Regions from separate parts of the Delftia sp. genome, predicted to be linked through region 2. Evidence: predicted binding sites of a transcription regulator. Region 2 holds the regulator's gene; each other region holds the start of a gene.
What was found. Region 2 encodes FNR, which switches genes on or off when oxygen is low (the NO sensors DNR and NnrR bind a similar motif). Its sites were predicted from a motif close to TTGATNNNNATCAA; they were not measured.

Region 1: the regulator FNR is predicted to act here: its motif matches at 2,533-2,546, upstream of dsrO (sulfate reduction electron transfer complex DsrMKJOP subunit DsrO).
Region 3: the regulator FNR is predicted to act here: its motif matches at 1,534-1,547, upstream of AC5I49_RS26675 (COX15/CtaA family protein).
Region 4: the regulator FNR is predicted to act here: its motif matches at 1,523-1,536, upstream of AC5I49_RS04110 (3-hydroxybenzoate 6-monooxygenase).

The regions. Positions count from the first base shown of each region.
Region 1 is NZ_JCABYI010000020.1:297,433-301,267, forward strand. Features, by position in the region: gene AC5I49_RS12180 (tetrathionate reductase subunit A) at 1-434, opposite strand, end outside; gene nrfD (NrfD/PsrC family molybdoenzyme membrane anchor subunit) at 513-1,556, opposite strand; gene dsrO (sulfate reduction electron transfer complex DsrMKJOP subunit DsrO) at 1,573-2,418, opposite strand; gene AC5I49_RS12195 (hypothetical protein) at 2,752-3,216, shown strand; gene AC5I49_RS12200 (DsrE family protein) at 3,201-3,611, opposite strand; gene dsbG (thiol:disulfide interchange protein DsbG) at 3,623-3,835, opposite strand, start outside.
Region 2 is NZ_JCABYI010000009.1:201,194-205,028, reverse strand. Features, by position in the region: gene AC5I49_RS07275 (sulfite exporter TauE/SafE family protein) at 1-434, opposite strand, end outside; gene hemN (oxygen-independent coproporphyrinogen III oxidase) at 440-1,822, opposite strand; gene fnr (fumarate/nitrate reduction transcriptional regulator Fnr) at 1,984-2,703, shown strand; gene AC5I49_RS07260 (hypothetical protein) at 2,785-3,072, opposite strand; gene AC5I49_RS07255 (FixH family protein) at 3,254-3,568, opposite strand; gene ccoG (cytochrome c oxidase accessory protein CcoG) at 3,626-3,835, opposite strand, start outside.
Region 3 is NZ_JCABYI010000037.1:201,811-205,645, reverse strand. Features, by position in the region: gene AC5I49_RS26700 (class I SAM-dependent methyltransferase) at 1-29, shown strand, start outside; gene AC5I49_RS26695 (hypothetical protein) at 66-347, opposite strand; gene AC5I49_RS26690 (hypothetical protein) at 447-695, opposite strand; gene AC5I49_RS26685 (hypothetical protein) at 692-874, opposite strand; gene AC5I49_RS26680 (hypothetical protein) at 1,074-1,295, opposite strand; gene AC5I49_RS26675 (COX15/CtaA family protein) at 1,818-3,008, shown strand; gene cyoE (heme o synthase) at 3,005-3,835, shown strand, end outside.
Region 4 is NZ_JCABYI010000004.1:500,983-504,817, reverse strand. Features, by position in the region: gene AC5I49_RS04120 (LysR family transcriptional regulator) at 1-871, opposite strand, end outside; gene AC5I49_RS04115 (MarR family winged helix-turn-helix transcriptional regulator) at 886-1,422, opposite strand; gene AC5I49_RS04110 (3-hydroxybenzoate 6-monooxygenase) at 1,627-2,835, shown strand; gene AC5I49_RS04105 (cupin domain-containing protein) at 2,852-3,835, shown strand, end outside.

The sequences.
Region 1 (3,835 bases), on a different contig from region 2:
GCGTAGACCTCGCGCACGGGTTCTTCCATGGCGGCCGGGCGCGTGGTGGCCAGCGGGTGGTAGGGGTTGCCTGCCACGCGCAGGATGCGGTTGCTGGCGGTATCGACACGCACGCGCACGCCGCACTGCGTCCAGCAGCCCAGGCAGCTGGACGGGCTGACCACCTGGCCGGGCTGGGTGGCGAGCGCGCCCGTGGCCGGGTCGATGCGGAACTCCGGCGTCAGCGAATTGCCGCGCGTGGCGCTGGCCGTGGGCGTGCCCGAGCTGCCTGTCACCAGGCCCTTGGCGCCACGTGCCAGCGTCTCGCCGTAGCCGGCCGCAAAGGCGGCCAGCCCACCGGCGGTGAGTCCGCCGCGCAGCAGCAGGCGGCGGCGTGTGGCCTCGGCATCCAGGGAATCTTCGGGAGCTTGGGGGAGTTTCTTCTTGTCGGTCATGAAAGGCTTTCTGTGGCGCGGCCGGCCGGTGGCGGGCCGCGCTCCGTGAATGGGTGAGGGGTCGTCAGGGCGGCGGTGTCAGAGGGCGCGGGCCGCGGCCGAGCGCGCGGGAAACAGCTCCAGCGCCCAGGTGGCCAGCGTCACCAGTGCAATGCACAGGCCGGCCACGCCCAGCATGCCCAGCAGGCCGTCGCCGCCCAGCGGCATGTGGTAGATGTACAGGCCCGCGCCGTACTTGGGCACGCCTTGCACGCCCATGAACAGCGCCCAGCGGAAGGCCCAGGCCGCGGCGGCCAGGCCCAGCCCCAGGGCCAGCGTGTAGCGCGGGCAGGCCATGCGCTGCCCACCCCGCACCAGGGCCCACAGCAAGGCGGCACCGGCCACGGCCGAGCCCAGCATGCTCAGGCGCCAGACCGGAAACTGCTGCCACAGCTGCAGCGCCGCCTGGAAGGAGCGGCCCTGGCCCAGCCAGCCGGCAACGGCCCAGATCGCCACCATGGCCAGCAGGCACAGCGCCAGCGCCAGGCCCAGCACGCGCAGGGCCTGCAGGGCGCCGGCATCGGGGCGGTGGCGGGCGGGCAGAAAGCGCGCCGTCACCAGCATGCAGCCCACCGTGGCCAGCCAGCCCGTGAGTGCCAGGTTCAGCGGCACCCACAGCGTGTTCCACAGCGGGCGCGAGCGCACGGCCATCAGCTCGGCGCCGGTATAGGCGGTGATGGTCAGCGCCGACACGGCCAGCAGCGGCGCCAGCCAGCGCAGCCACTGCGGCCGGCCCAGCCACCAGGCCAGCACGAAGGCCAGCGCCAGTCCCACGAAGGCCGGCAGCAGCAGGGCGCCCACCGACATCCACGACCACGGCGTGAAGTGCGCATAGAAATGCCAGAAGCGCGCAGGCTGGTGCAGGTCGGCCAGCAGCGACACGGGCGCCGCGATGGCGCTGACGGCCAGCACCAGCACGGCGGCCGGCAGCAGGCGCGCCATGGCGCTGGCGCGCGGCGCCCAGGCGCAGGCGGCGGCCAGCAGGGCGGCGCCCGTGGCAATGCCGGCCAGGAAGAAGTACTGCACGGCCCAGGGCAGCCAGGCCGATTCGTAGGCGGGGGTCAGGAGTTCGACGATGTGCATGGGGTGCTCCTTGCGTTCAGTGGGAAGTGACCAGCCGCACGCTGGCCTGCCCGTCCACGCCGTCGACGAAGGCGTCGGGCAATCCCAGGTAGTACACATGCGGGTCCGTGCCCATGGCGGGCTTGAGCACCTTGAGGTCCTTGGCGTGCTCGCGCATGCGCTGGCGGATCTCGCTGCCCTCGTCGTTGAGGTCGCCGATCACGCGGGCGCCGCCCACGCAGCTTTCCACGCAGGCCGGCAGCAGGCCGGCCTCCAGGCGGTGCTCGCAGAAGGTGCACTTGTCGGCGGTCTGCGTCTCGTGGTTGATGAAGCGCGCGTCATAGGGGCAGGCCTGCACGCAGTAGCCGCAGCCCACGCAGCGCTCGTTGTCCACCAGCACGATGCCGTCGCTGCGCTGGAAGGTGGCCTGCACCGGGCAGACCGGCACGCAGGGCGGGTTGTCGCAGTGGTTGCACAGGCGCGGCAGGTTGAGCATGGCCGGCGGCAGGTCCTCGTTGCCCGCGTGCTGCACCTCGTACTGCAGCACCGTGGTGCGGAACTGGCCCAGCGGCGGCAGGTTCTCCATGGAGCAGCTCACCGTGCAGGCCTGGCAGCCTATGCAGCGGCGCAGGTCCACCAGCATGCCGTAGCGCTTGCCGGCCTCGCCGGGGCGGCGCGGTGGCTGGAAACCCGGGGTGCCGGGCGCGGCCGCCGCTACGGGCAGGGCCACGGCCGCCATGGCAGCGGCCAGCAGGTCCTGCAGGAAGCCGCGCTTGCCGGCGGCGGGCTGCGCATGGGAGACGGTGCGGGCGGGGATGTCCTGGGAGGAGGGCTTGCAGCTGCAGTCGTTGCAGCCGCTGCCGGCGCGGGATGTTTTTGGCATGGCCTGTCTTTCATCGTCCTGCGGCCACGGAGGGTGGTCGCTCAAACTCAACAAAGCATTAAAAATATGCTTTTTATATTGAATTTAATATATGAAATTCAGGGCCTTGGCGGCTTGATGTGAGTCAAGCAATGGGCTTGCAAAGCGCCACCGACTGCCTGCCATGGACAGGCGCCCAAGGCAGTCCATAGCGTGTGGCGCAGGGATTAAGACGGGGTTAACAGGGTGACTGCATTCCTCGGGAATGCGGGGCGCGTATCGGAAATCACCCTCTTGTTTCCGTGCGCGGCCCCGGTCTACGCTGCTTGTGTCGCCACTGCCAAGGAGTTCTCCATGAACCATGCCCTGAACAGCCTTGCTTCGGAACTGGACCTTGCCGCCGAAGCCGGCGAGCACCTGAGGCTGCAATTCACACAGGCCTGCGTGGACCGCATCGCGCACCTGCTGGAAGACCCGGACGTCATCCGCTGCGCACAAGGCCTTCGCCGCTACCTGGACGGCCAGATCGACAGGCAGGAGCTGGACCGCCTGGCCCGCGAGGCCGCCAGCCTGGCCAACCACCATCAGGGATCACGCTCCCTCGACGGCTGCGGCCATGCCGCCGTGTCCGCCACCTATGCCACGGCCCACGGCCTGGCGGGCCGGGCGCTGCAGGCGGCCGACTATGCGGCCTATGCCATGGTCTATGGCGAGGGCGGCCACGGCGCCGTCACGGACCGCGAGTCCTTCGAGCCTGAATACCAATGGCAGGCGCGCTGCCTGGCCTCGCTGGCGCAGGCCGCTCAGCAGCGCACGTAGCACCAGGCCGACTGCTGCAGCAGGGCCAGTGACTCGATGCCGCCCTGCGGCAGCACGCGCATGCCGGCAGGCGCCTCGCGGCCCAGCTTCCTGAGCGTGTTCGGGCAGACCAGCGCATGGGCCAGGGCCTTTGCATCCAGATGCTGCGGCGTGCCCGGCGCTGCGTCCAGCAGCGCCTCGACGGCCGGGCCGTTGATGACGATGCGGACTTCGGCACCGGGCCGGTCCTGGCGCAGGTTGGCCAGATTGCTGCGTGCACGGGCCAGGGCGCCGGGTGTGGGCGCATGCAGCACGATGCGCAGCGGCGGCGCATCCGGCCGGACGGGGAACAGGTCGCTCCAGTCGCTGGAGGCGGTGGAAGCGGTGGAAGCGGCGGGAGAACGGCTTGTGCTCATGGTCGTCCTCGTCATTTCCTGCCACGCGGCCCCATGACCTCTTCCAGCAGGCCCGGCGGCAGGCCGGTGCGTACCTGCACCACTCCCTTGTCATCCTTCCAGACCAGGGCCGGCGTGGCACGCAGGCCCCAGGTGGACATCAGCGAGGCATGGTTGGCCAGCACCTGCCGCGTGGCCTGCGGCACCGGGGCCAGCGGCGTGGCGCCCGCGCCTTCTGCGCTGGC
Region 2 (3,835 bases):
AGCGTGCCGCCAGGGGCGGACACCCAGGGCTGCACGCGCCGCCAGGCGGCGCGGCCCGCAGACTCCAGCCAGGCGGGCTGGCGGGCCTGCACCATCATGGCCAGGCCCCAGGCCATCACGGCGACATGGGTCAGCGTCCAGAACGGCTGCAGCGCCGTGGTCTGGCTGGTGAGCCAGGACAGGCTTTCCATGGCCAGCGCCGAGGCAGCGCCCAGGCTGGCATAGCCGGCCAGCCGCCCGCCATGGAACAGCGCCGTGCGCAGCCACAGCCGGCTTTGCAGTCCATGGACGGCGACCACCTGCCCACCACCCTGTACCGTGCCCTGCCCCGCCCCGCCCGTGACCACGCCGCAGGGCGCGGCGCACATGGCAAGGCAATGGGGCCCGCCGACGAGCCCCATGATCAAAGCGGTCCAGAGCAGCGACAACAGCATGGGGCCTAGATGATCCTCGAAAACCGCGCCCGGTTCTTGTCGGCCTGCAGATATCGGTCAAACAGCATGGCCACGCCACGCACGAAGTACCAGCCCATGGGCGTGACCTGGAATCCCTCGTCGCTGATCTGCACCAGCCCCTTGGCCTGCAGGTCCTGAAGCGCCGCCAGCTCGGGGGCGAAGTACTCGCGAAAGCCCAGCAGCCAGGCCTGCTCCATGGGCTCGAACAGCACGGCGCCCTGGCACATGATGGCCATGATGACGGCGCGCCGCACCAGATCATCGCGCGACAGTGCCAGGCCGCGCACCACGGGCAGGTGGCCGGCGTCGATGGCGTCGTAGTACTCCTCCAGCGTCTTGGCGTTCTGGCTGTAGCTGGCCCCCACCTTGCCGATGGCCGACACGCCCAGCGCAATCAGGTCGCAGTCGGGCTGGGTGCTGTAGCCCTGGAAGTTGCGATGCAGCCGGCCCTGGCGCTTGGCCACGGCCAGCGCGTCCTCGGGCAAGGCGAAGTGGTCCATGCCGACGTAGACATAGCCGCCGTCCATGAAGGCCGCGATGGAGCGCGAGAGCATGGCCAGCTTGTCGGCGCCCTGGGGCAGGTCCTCGGCCGCGATGCGCCGCTGCGGCTTGAAGCGCTCGGGCAGGTGGGCATAGGCATAGAGCGCGATGCGGTCGGGCCGCAGCGCATTGACCTGGGCCAGCGTGCGCTCGAAGGACTCGGGCGTCTGCTTGGGCAGACCGTAGATCAGGTCCACGTTGATGGAGGCAAAGCCCAGCTGCCGTGCCGCTGCCACCAGCGCGAACACCTGCTCGGCCGGCTGCACGCGGTGCACGGCGATCTGCACCTGTTCGTCGAAGTCCTGCACGCCGAAGCTCAGGCGGTTGAAGCCCAGTTCCTTGAGCACGGCCAGGCGTTCGACGCTGACGGTGCGCGGATCGACCTCGATGGAGTATTCGCCGCCCGGCTCCAGCTTGAAATGCTCGCGCAGCAGGGCCATCAGCGTGCGCAGTTCATCGTCCGAGAAGAAGGTGGGCGTGCCGCCGCCCAGGTGCAGCTGGCTGACGGCCTGGCCCTTGCCGCAATGGGCCGTGTGCAAGGCCATCTCGCGCGCCAGGTAGTCCAGGTAGACGGCCGCGCGATCGTGGTGGCGCGTCACGATCTTGTTGCAGGCGCAGTAGTAGCACAGCGACTCGCAGAACGGCACATGCACATACAGCGACAAAGGCATGGCCCGCGCTGCGGTACTCGATTTGCGGTGCTCAAGTGCCAGGATATAGTCTTCAGCACCGAAAGCCTCCACGAAACGATCGGCCGTGGGGAACGAGGTGTATCGGGGCCCCGGTACGTCGAAGCGACGCAGCAGCTCTGGGGTGACAGCGGTCATGGGTTTTTTCCTCTAATGTCGTCCACTGTGCCGCAGCCCATTGGCCGCGTCCTTGACTCATATCAAGAGTTGTTCGCGGCAGTGCTGCGACAATTTGATCCAACTCATCGCCATCCACGAGGTCACCGCCGGCGCACTGCTGCGCCGCTGATGTTTACTCCATGAACCTTCAGACCATCAAAGCATCCTGTTCCAATTGCAACCTGCGCGAGCTGTGCATGCCCATGGGCCTGGATGCCGAGCAGATGCAGCGCATCGACGACATCGTGGCCACGCGCCGCAAGGTCAAGCGCGGCGGCCTGCTGTTTCGCAACGGTGAGTCCTTCACCTCGCTGTACGCCATCCGCACGGGCTTCTTCAAGACCTGCGTGGCCACCGAGGACGGGCGCGACCAGGTCACGGGCTTTCAGATGGCCGGCGAGATCATCGGCCTGGATGGCATCGTCAACGACCACCACACCTGCGATGCGGTCGCGCTGGAAGACGCCGAGGTCTGCGTCATGCCCTTCGACAAGCTGGAGGACCTGTCGCGCGAGGTCACGGCCCTGCAAAACCATGTGCACAAGGTCATGAGCCGCGAGATCGTGCGCGAGCATGGCGTGATGCTGCTGCTGGGCAGCATGCGTGCCGAGGAGCGCCTGGCCGCCTTCGTGCTCAACCTGGTGCAGCGCCTCCACGCCCGGGGCTTTTCCAAGTCGGAACTGGTGCTGCGCATGACGCGCGAGGAAATCGGCAGCTACCTGGGCCTGAAGCTGGAGACGGTGAGCCGCACCTTCTCGAAGTTTGCCGAAGAAAACATCATCGAGGTGCGCCAGCGCCATCTGCGCATCCTGGACACGGACGCGCTCAAGCGCATCGTCAACAGCCAGCAGTGCCAGTGACGCCGCAAGGCCCCGCCCCCCGGCAATGAACAGGGCCCGCGATCGCGGGCCTTGTTCATTGCCATTGCAGTGCACGCAGGTTCAATCGCGCCCCAGGCCCTGCATGGCCAGATTTGGGTCCGGCTCGGAGACCACGCCGTCGTTGAGATCGTGCGTGGAGCGTCCCAGCATGGTGGTCATGAGGCTGGACAGCATGGTCACGCCCCAGAAGGCGAAGAAGGCCAGCGTGTAGATTCCCTGCCGCGACCAGCCCAGGTCGCCGAGCCAGTGCAGCTCCAGCGGGTCCACGAAGGCGAATACCAGCATCTCCATCACGGCGGCGGCCAGAAAGGCCGGCCAGGCAATCCACATCCAGCGTTGGGCCAACATCAGCGATCTCCTTGAGCTGTCGAGGGGTGGCTTTCATTGTGCGCGCCGCCCTCGCACCGTGCCAAGCCCTGCGCACCCTGCACTGCCTGTAGGAAACCCTTGGCCCTCGCGCATGCTGGAGATGCCATCCACCATGCAAAAAGGCCGCGACTGCGGCCTTGTGCACGGCATTTTCCTGCGTTCAGCGGTCCGTGGGATGGTCCTGCGCGGGCGTGGCCGCGTGGTTGCGGCCGGTGACCGCGGGCGCCAGGCTCTTGGGCACTTCGCGCACGCCATCGGCACGCTCGTTGATGGTGATGCCATTGCGGTAATAGTCAGGATCGATCACGGGATCGGCGCCATTGATCGCAATGACGGCCGTGACCACGCCAGCCACCACGACGGCGGCCGGGCCGGCCACCACGAGCCAGACATGGGCGAACTTCCACCAGGGCTTGCCGGCGTCCGGATGCGAAGGGGCCGTGGCGGGCGCGGAGACTGCGGGACTGGAAGACATGGATAACCTCTTTCTTTCAAACAGCCGGCGCAGCCTGGGCGGCGCCGGCCAGACATATCACCGGGGCACCAGGAAGACGGCCTTTTCGGACGCGCGTCCCGCGCCTGAATGCACGGCATCGATATCGAAGAATACGGTGTGCGAGCCCGGCTCGGCGGAACCGTAGGGAATCTGCAGCCGCGCCGCAATGCCGCGCGTCTCGGCCGGGCCGACCTCGACCTCCTGCTCGGACGCCAGCTCCAGCCCGTCGAGGCCATGGGCGCTGAT
Region 3 (3,835 bases), on a different contig from region 2:
TCATTGCGACACGTTCGATGAAGGTCTGAACGCGCTACCTACGGCCTGGACCGGCCTTGCCGCGCTCAGGTGCGCAAGGCCGGTATCCAGGTCTGTTGCTGGGCGGGTTCTGCCACGGGCTGCGCCGGTTGCGGTCGGGGAGCAGGGCCTTTGGCCTGGGGCGATGGCTGGGCCTGCCGCACCTGCTCGGCGCCGGACTTGGCCAGCAGCAGCATCACGGCCATGCAGATCAACGTCAGCAAGAGCACCACGCAGATGGGGCCCAGATCCACGGAGGCGATGTCCAGCCCCTTCAGCGACTGCCAGCGTTCTGAGCGTATTTCCAGCGGTTCTTCGGGATCGGCCATGACACCTCCACTGCGTTGAGTGTGCCTCCATGCTAGGCGCAAGTGAGCATGCAAACAATATGGGAACTTCGCCAGGATGCGAGGGTATACCGCAGGCAGCTACTTGACCCACATCAATTGCGCCGCCACGGCCAGGGCGATGGCCAGCAGCACCAGCAGCACCAGCCTTGCCACGATGGTGACCGCCTTGCGGCGCGCTGCTTTGCGGGTGTTGCGCGGACGAGGTGGGGTAGGCGGCGGCTGCGTGGCATCCAGGGCTGCAATTCTTTCCAGCCAGTCCTGGGTTGTTGGCAGGGCAGTGGCGGGCGGTGACGAGGACGGGGACGAACCGGGCTTGCCGCGGTTCATGGCTCCAGCTCCTGCCGCATCTCTTCCAGCACCTCCAAGGCGCCCTGGATCATGGCCTGCCTGTGCTCCAGCGCAGCCTTCTGGGTCTGCAGCCGTTCCAGCTGCTCGGCTACCTGCGCCTCGTCGGCCCGCAGCTTCTTCAGCCGCTCCTGTATGGCCTCCATTTCCGGGGCGCTCATCTGCCAATCCTCCAGCATGCGAAGGGCGTGGCACGTGGCCCGGTCCCTTCTCACAATTCACACGATGCCGGCAATTATCTGTGCGTCTTAGCGACTGGCTATGAATGAATTGATATAGATTGTCATCGGCTGGCGCAGAAGGGGGCCGAAAGCTTGCCGCTGCACGCGCACGGTGCTACGCAGATCAGAGCAGCGCAGTTCAATGCGCGAGGAATTTGAGAAAGATCCGCCCCTGCCGCGTTCTGACCTCGGTCCCTTCGATAAAGCCCATCAGTCTGGCCGAGCCGTCCATGGAGTACAGCGCCGGCCCATCGATGCGGTAGATGAGCCTGGTCCCGCACCGGACGAATTCATCGCCTTCGACACGCCCGATTTCGTGTCCGCGCCCATCAAGCACAGTCCACGAGCGTCCTGCAATCATGGCCTCACCCGGCGGTTGCCGGTCCCCAAGTGAAAGCGTCAATCTAAGGAACGCTGGGCGTCTGAATCTGAGCGAATCTGAGCAGTTGTGCAAAGCCGGGCCACCGATGCCTCGGGCGGTGCCCTGCGCAAATTCGTGTGCACCCGGCCCAAGCCGCATCACGCCGGCCAAAAGAAGCTGGCTGCGGTCTAGGGGCACTGCGCGCTTGGGCGATTGAGTGGTGCGCAGGCAAGTAGAATTGTTTCATATCAAAGACATGCTGCTCTGAAAGTTGCAGCGACCGGGCCCGCTTGGCGGGCCTTGTGCATGGGGTGCCGTCCCGCAGCCTGTATCTGGGTGCATGTCCTGATTCTCTGTGGGCCCGGCCTGCGATCCAATCTCGCGCATGGGGCTGAGCCTTCTCGTCAAATTGCTCTCATTTATGAAGTTCTGCTGTCGCCAACCGGATGCGCCTGTGGCATTGCCTTGCGGCTTGCCTGGGGTCGGTTCCGTCCGGTGGACGCTGCGCTGCGGAGGGCGGAGGTGAACGAGCAGGCGCTGTACGATCTGGCCCCCGTTCTGGAGCTGATGCTGCTGGGCCTGTTGCTGGCGCTGGGACCCTTGGCCTGGGTGTGGCTGCGCAACCGCAACGGTGGCTCGCTCAAGCGGCTGCAGGCACTGTCGGTGCTGACGCTGTTCCTGACTTTCGACCTGGTGCTGTTCGGCGCCTTTACGCGTTTGACCGATTCCGGCCTGGGCTGCCCTGACTGGCCGGGCTGCTATGGCAGCGCCAGCCCCATGGGCGCCCGCGCGCAGATTGCCGAGGCGCAGGCCGCCATGCCCACCGGGCCGGTGACGCATGGCAAGGCATGGATAGAGATGGTCCACCGCTATCTGGCCACCACCGTGGGCGTGCTCATCATCGCCATGACCATCATGGCCTGGCGGCGTGCGCGCCGCCAGGGCAGGGCGGGTGGCGCCCAAGGCGTGGAAGGCGCACGGCGGGGGGCCATGAGCCCCTGGTGGCCCACGCTGGCGCTGTTCTGGGTCTGCCTGCAGGGTGCCTTTGGCGCCTGGACCGTGACCATGAAGCTGTTTCCGGCCATCGTGACCCTGCACCTGCTGGGCGGCACGGGCCTGCTGGCCTTGCTGTGCGTGCCCGCCGTGGGGCTGAGCCGGGAGGCACGCCAGCAGCAGGCAACGGTGATTTCCCCGGGCCTGCGTGCTCTGCTGTGGCTGGGCCTGGGCTTGCTGGTGCTGCAGGTGGCACTGGGTGGCTGGGTCAGCACCAACTATGCGGTGCTGGCCTGCAGCAGTTTTCCGACCTGCCAGGGCAGTTGGTGGCCGGCCATGGATTTTTCGCAGGCGCTGCAGATCTGGCGTCCGCTGGGCCTGCTGCAGGACGGCAGCAACATCAGCTTTGCGGGCCTCACGGCCATCCACTATCTGCACCGCCTGGCGGCCTATGTGGTGGTGGCTGCGCTGGCCGGGCTGTGGTGGCGTTTGGGTGAAGTGCCCGCACTGGCGTTGCAGCGCCGCGTGCTGGGTGCGTTTTTGGTGCTGCAGGTGCTGACAGGCCTGTCGAACGTGGTGCTCGATTGGCCGCTGGTGGCCGCGGTGCTGCATACGGGTGGCGCAGCCGCGCTGGTGACCGTGATTGTTTGGTGCCTGGCGGCCAGTCGCCCGGGCACGCTGCGGGCCGGGTTGCCGGTTGCCCGTGGAGAGATTGCATGAGTAAACAAGCTTCCCTGAGTGTCGAGTCCTCACGCTGGACGCAGTTCTATGCCCTGACCAAGCCCCGCGTGGTGCAGTTGATCGTGTTCTGCGCGCTGATCGGCATGGTGCTGGCCGTGCCGGGCTGGCCCAACGCCGACCAGTGGCTGCACATGGCGCTGGCCTGCCTGGGCATCTGGCTGGTGGCGGGCGCCGCAGCGGCCTTCAACTGCCTGGTGGAGCGCCATATCGATGCGCGCATGAAGCGCACCTCCTGGCGGCCCACGGCGCGCGGGGAGCTGACCAGCCAGCAGGCCCTGGCCTTCTCGGCCATCCTGTGCACGCTGGGTGCGCTGGTGCTGCTGCTGTGCACCAATCCGCTGACCATGTGGCTGACGCTGGCCACCTTCGTGGGCTATGCCGTGATCTACACGGTGATCCTCAAGCCCGCCACGCCGCAGAACATCGTGATCGGCGGCGCCTCCGGCGCCATGCCGCCCGTGCTGGGCTGGGCCGCGATGACGGGCCAGGTCGGACCCGAGGCGCTGATCCTGTTTCTCATCATCTTCCTGTGGACGCCTCCGCATTTCTGGGCGCTGGCGCTGTACCGCGTGGAGGACTACCGCCAGTCGGGCCTGCCGATGCTGCCCGTCACGCATGGCAGCGAGTACACGCGGCTGCAGATCCTGCTGTACACGGTGATCCTGTTCGCAGCCTGCATGCTGCCCTTCATGTACGGCATGAGCTCCTGGCTGTACCTGGTGGTGGCCGTGGTGTTGAGCGTGGGCTTTTGCGGCTATGCCTTCGCGCTGTGGCGCAATTACTCGGACGAGCTGTCGCGCAGGACT
Region 4 (3,835 bases), on a different contig from region 2:
CCTGCACAGCCTCCCTCAGAAACCCCCAGACCGCCTCGATGCGCTGAACCTGCCGGGCATCCGAGGGCATGCTCATCCAGAAGGTGCGGGTGAAGCAGGCCTCGGCGGGCAGCACGCGGCTGAGCACGGGGTCGCGGTCGGCGATGAAGGCGGGCAGCACGGCCAGGCCGGCGCCGGCGCGCACGGCCTCGTACTGGGCGGTGATGCTGGTGCTGCGAAAGGCAAATCGCTCGGGCTGGAACAGGGTGGACAGCAGCTGCAGCTCGCGCGTGAACAGCAGGTCGTCCACATAGTGGATGAAGCTGTGGTGGCGCAGGTCCTCGGTGCGCGCCACCAGCGGACGGCGCGCAAGGTATTCGCGCTGGCCGTAGAGGAACAGCCGGTAGTCCGTGAGCTTGGTGACCACGGCCGAGCCGCGCGTGGGGCGCTCCAGAGAGATGACGATGTCGGCCTCGCGCCGCGACAGGTGCAGCAGGCGCGGCAGGGCCAGCAGGTCGATGCTCAGCAGCGGATGGCGCTGCGTCAGCGCGGCCAGCTGCGGGGCCAGCAGCTGGGTGCCGAAGCCCTCCGTGGCGCCCACGCGCACCAGGCCGGACGGGCCCTGGCTGGCGGATTCGGCCGCCAGCGGCATGCGCTCCAGCCCGGCTGCGGCGCGCTGCATGGCGTCTGCCACGCCCAGCAACTGTCGGCCGGCCTCCGTGGGCCGCCATTGGCCCGCTTCGCGCTCGAAGAGCACGGCCCCCAGCTGCTTTTCCAGGGCCTGGATGCGGCGCGACACCGTGGTGTGCTCCACGCCCAGTTGCCGCGCGGCGGCGGCCATGCTGCCGCTGCGCGCCAGCTCGCCAAAGAATCTCAGGTGGTCCCAGTCCATGGGTCGAGGCCGCCTCAGTCGGCAGCGGCGCGGCGCGCGGCCAGCGTGCTGGGCGCACGCGCCAGCTCGTCGTTTTGCCGCACCAGGACGGCCATCATGTCCATGAACAGGCCCCGCTGCTCCTGCGGCAGCGGCTCCAGCATGCGCTGCTGGGCCCGCAGCACCGAGGGCTCGGCAGCGGCCAGCAGCGCGGCGCCTTCTGCGGTGACCGACAGCAGGCGCACGCGCCGGTCGGCCGGGCTGGTGTTGCGCACCATGAGGCCGCGCGCCTCCAGCCGGTCGATGACGCTGCCAATGGTCGAGGTATCGAAGCCGATCATCCGCGCCAGCGTGCGCTGGTCCACGCCGGGCTGGCGCAGCACGGCAGACAGCGCCGCGTACTGCACGGGGGTCACGCCGAATTCCTGGGTCTCTTCCATGAAGACGGCTACCGCGATCTGCTGCAGGCGGCGGATGTGGTAGCCGGGGTAGTTTTCTAGTTCTGCGGGTTGGTAGTCCATGGCCATTGCGCTCTTTTCCGGGTCCCTGCGGGCAAGCGCAGATGTTCGCATGAACCGCGCCCTCCGTTGGCGTTGGCTGGCGGACAGGTGATTCACCCGGACACGCTGTCCACCATCGTTTTGCCTGCATCCAGGGAAACCCCAGGCTGGCCTGATGCAAATCAACACTACACTCATCGTCAGCATACTGTTTAATTAGTCGCGACGCATCTGACCCCCTGGCGAGCGACACGCACCACGAAGCACAGGACATCCATGAACACCAGCATTTCTTCCCGGGCGCTGCCCGTTCTTGTGGCAGGCGGCGGCATTGGCGGCGTGGCGGCCGCGCTGGCCCTGGCGCGCCAGGGATTCGCCGTCAAGGTGCTGGAGCAGGCGCCGCAGCTGGGCGAGATCGGCGCCGGCATACAACTGGGGCCCAACGCATTCGCGGCCTTCGACGCGCTGGGCATTGGCGAGCTGGCCCGTGGCCGCGCGGTCTATACCGACGAGATGGTGATGCACGACGCGCTCGATGAGCGGCTGGTCGGCCGCATTCCCACGGGCGAGGCGTTTCGCGCCCGCTTCGGCAACCCGTATGCGGTGATCCACCGCGCCGACATCCACACCTCGCTGCTCGAAGGCGCGCGCACCCACGGCCAAATCGAGACCCTGACGGGCACCCGCATCGAAGCCGTGCAGCAGGAGGGTGACACCGTCACCGTGCGCGACCAGCACGGCCAGGTCCATGTGGGCCAGGCCCTGATCGGCGCCGATGGCGTGAAGTCCGTGGTACGCCAGCAGTACGTGGGCGATGCGGCGCGTGTCTCCGGCCATGTGGTGTACCGCGCCGTGGTGGAGAAGAACGACTTCCCCGAAGACCTGCGCTGGAACGCGGCCAGCATCTGGGTCGGCCCCAACTACCACCTGGTGCACTACCCGCTGCGCGGCGGCGAGCAGTACAACGTGGTCGTCACCTTCCACAGCCGCGAGCAGGAGGAATGGGGCGTGCGCGAAGGCAGCCGCCAAGAGGTGCAAAGCTACTACAGCGACTGCTGCCCGCGCGCGCGCCAGCTCATAGACCTGCCCAAAAGCTGGAAGCGCTGGGCCACGGCCGACCGCGAGCCCATTGGCCAGTGGAGCTTCGGCCGCGCCACGCTGCTGGGCGATGCCGCACACCCCACGCTGCAATACATCGCCCAGGGCGCCTGCATGGCGCTGGAAGACGCGGTGACGCTGGGCCAGGCGCTCAAGCACTGCGGCAACGACTGGCCGCAGGCGCTGCGGCTGTACGAGCGCTCGCGCATTGCCCGCACGGCGCGCGTGGTGCTGTCCGCGCGCGAGATGGGCCGCATCTTCCACGCCAGCGGCGTGGAGCGCCTGGTGCGCAACGACCTCTGGAAGGGCCGCACGCCCCAGCGTTTCTACGACGCCATGGAATGGCTGTACGGCTGGAAGGCCGAAACCTGCCTCGCCGAAGACTGAACACAAGGAGACCGCCATGCAAGAACTTGGCCGCCTGGAAGACCTGCCCCAGGACTACCGCGACGAACTCGCGCGCAACAACCTGGTGCCGCTGTGGCCCAGCCTGCGCAACGTGATGCCGCCGCACACGCCGCGCCCGCGCACCCAGCCGATTGCCTGGCCCTACCAGGCCATCCGTCCGCTGCTGATGCAGGCGGGCGAGCTGACGCCCATCGAAAAGGCCGAGCGCCGCGTGCTGGTGCTGGCCAACCCCGGCCATGGGCTGGAGAAGATGCAGGCCAGCTCCTCCATCTACCTGGGCATGCAGCTGCTGCTGCCCGGCGAGTGGGCGCCCTCGCACCGCCACACGCCCAATGCCGTGCGCATGGTGGTGGAAGGCCAGGGCGCCTGGAGCCTGGTCGACGGCGAGAAATGCCCTATGGAGCGCGGCGACCTGATCCTCACGCCCACGGGCCTGTGGCACGAGCATGGCCATGACGGCGACGAGCCCGTGGTCTGGCTCGATGTGCTGGACCTGCCCCTGGCCTACTACCTGGAAGTCACCTACCACGTGGACGGCCCGCGCCAGCCCGCCCTGCCCGGCCGTGGCGACCGGGCGTATGCGCGCGGCGGCCTGGCACCCACGCAGGTGTTCGCCCGCAGCGCCAAGGCCTACCCCATGCTGCGCTACCCGTGGAAGGATGCCCGCGCCGCGCTGCTGGAGCTGGCCGCCGACCGCCCCGATCTGGACTGCGTGCAGCTGGCCTACACCAACCCCGAAACCGGGGCCGACTGCGAAAACATCCTGGGCTTCTACGCGCTGATGCTGCGCCCGGGCCAGACGCTGCAGCTGCCCGCCCGCTCGCCGGCCTGTGTGTTCCATGTCATCGAGGGCGGCGCCAGCGTGGCCGCCGTGGACCGCCATTTCGACCTGGCCCCGGCCGACACCTGCTGCGTGCCCGGCTGGGCGCCCGCCACGCTGACCAATGCCAGCGCCAGCGAGCCCGCCTTCCTCTTCCTG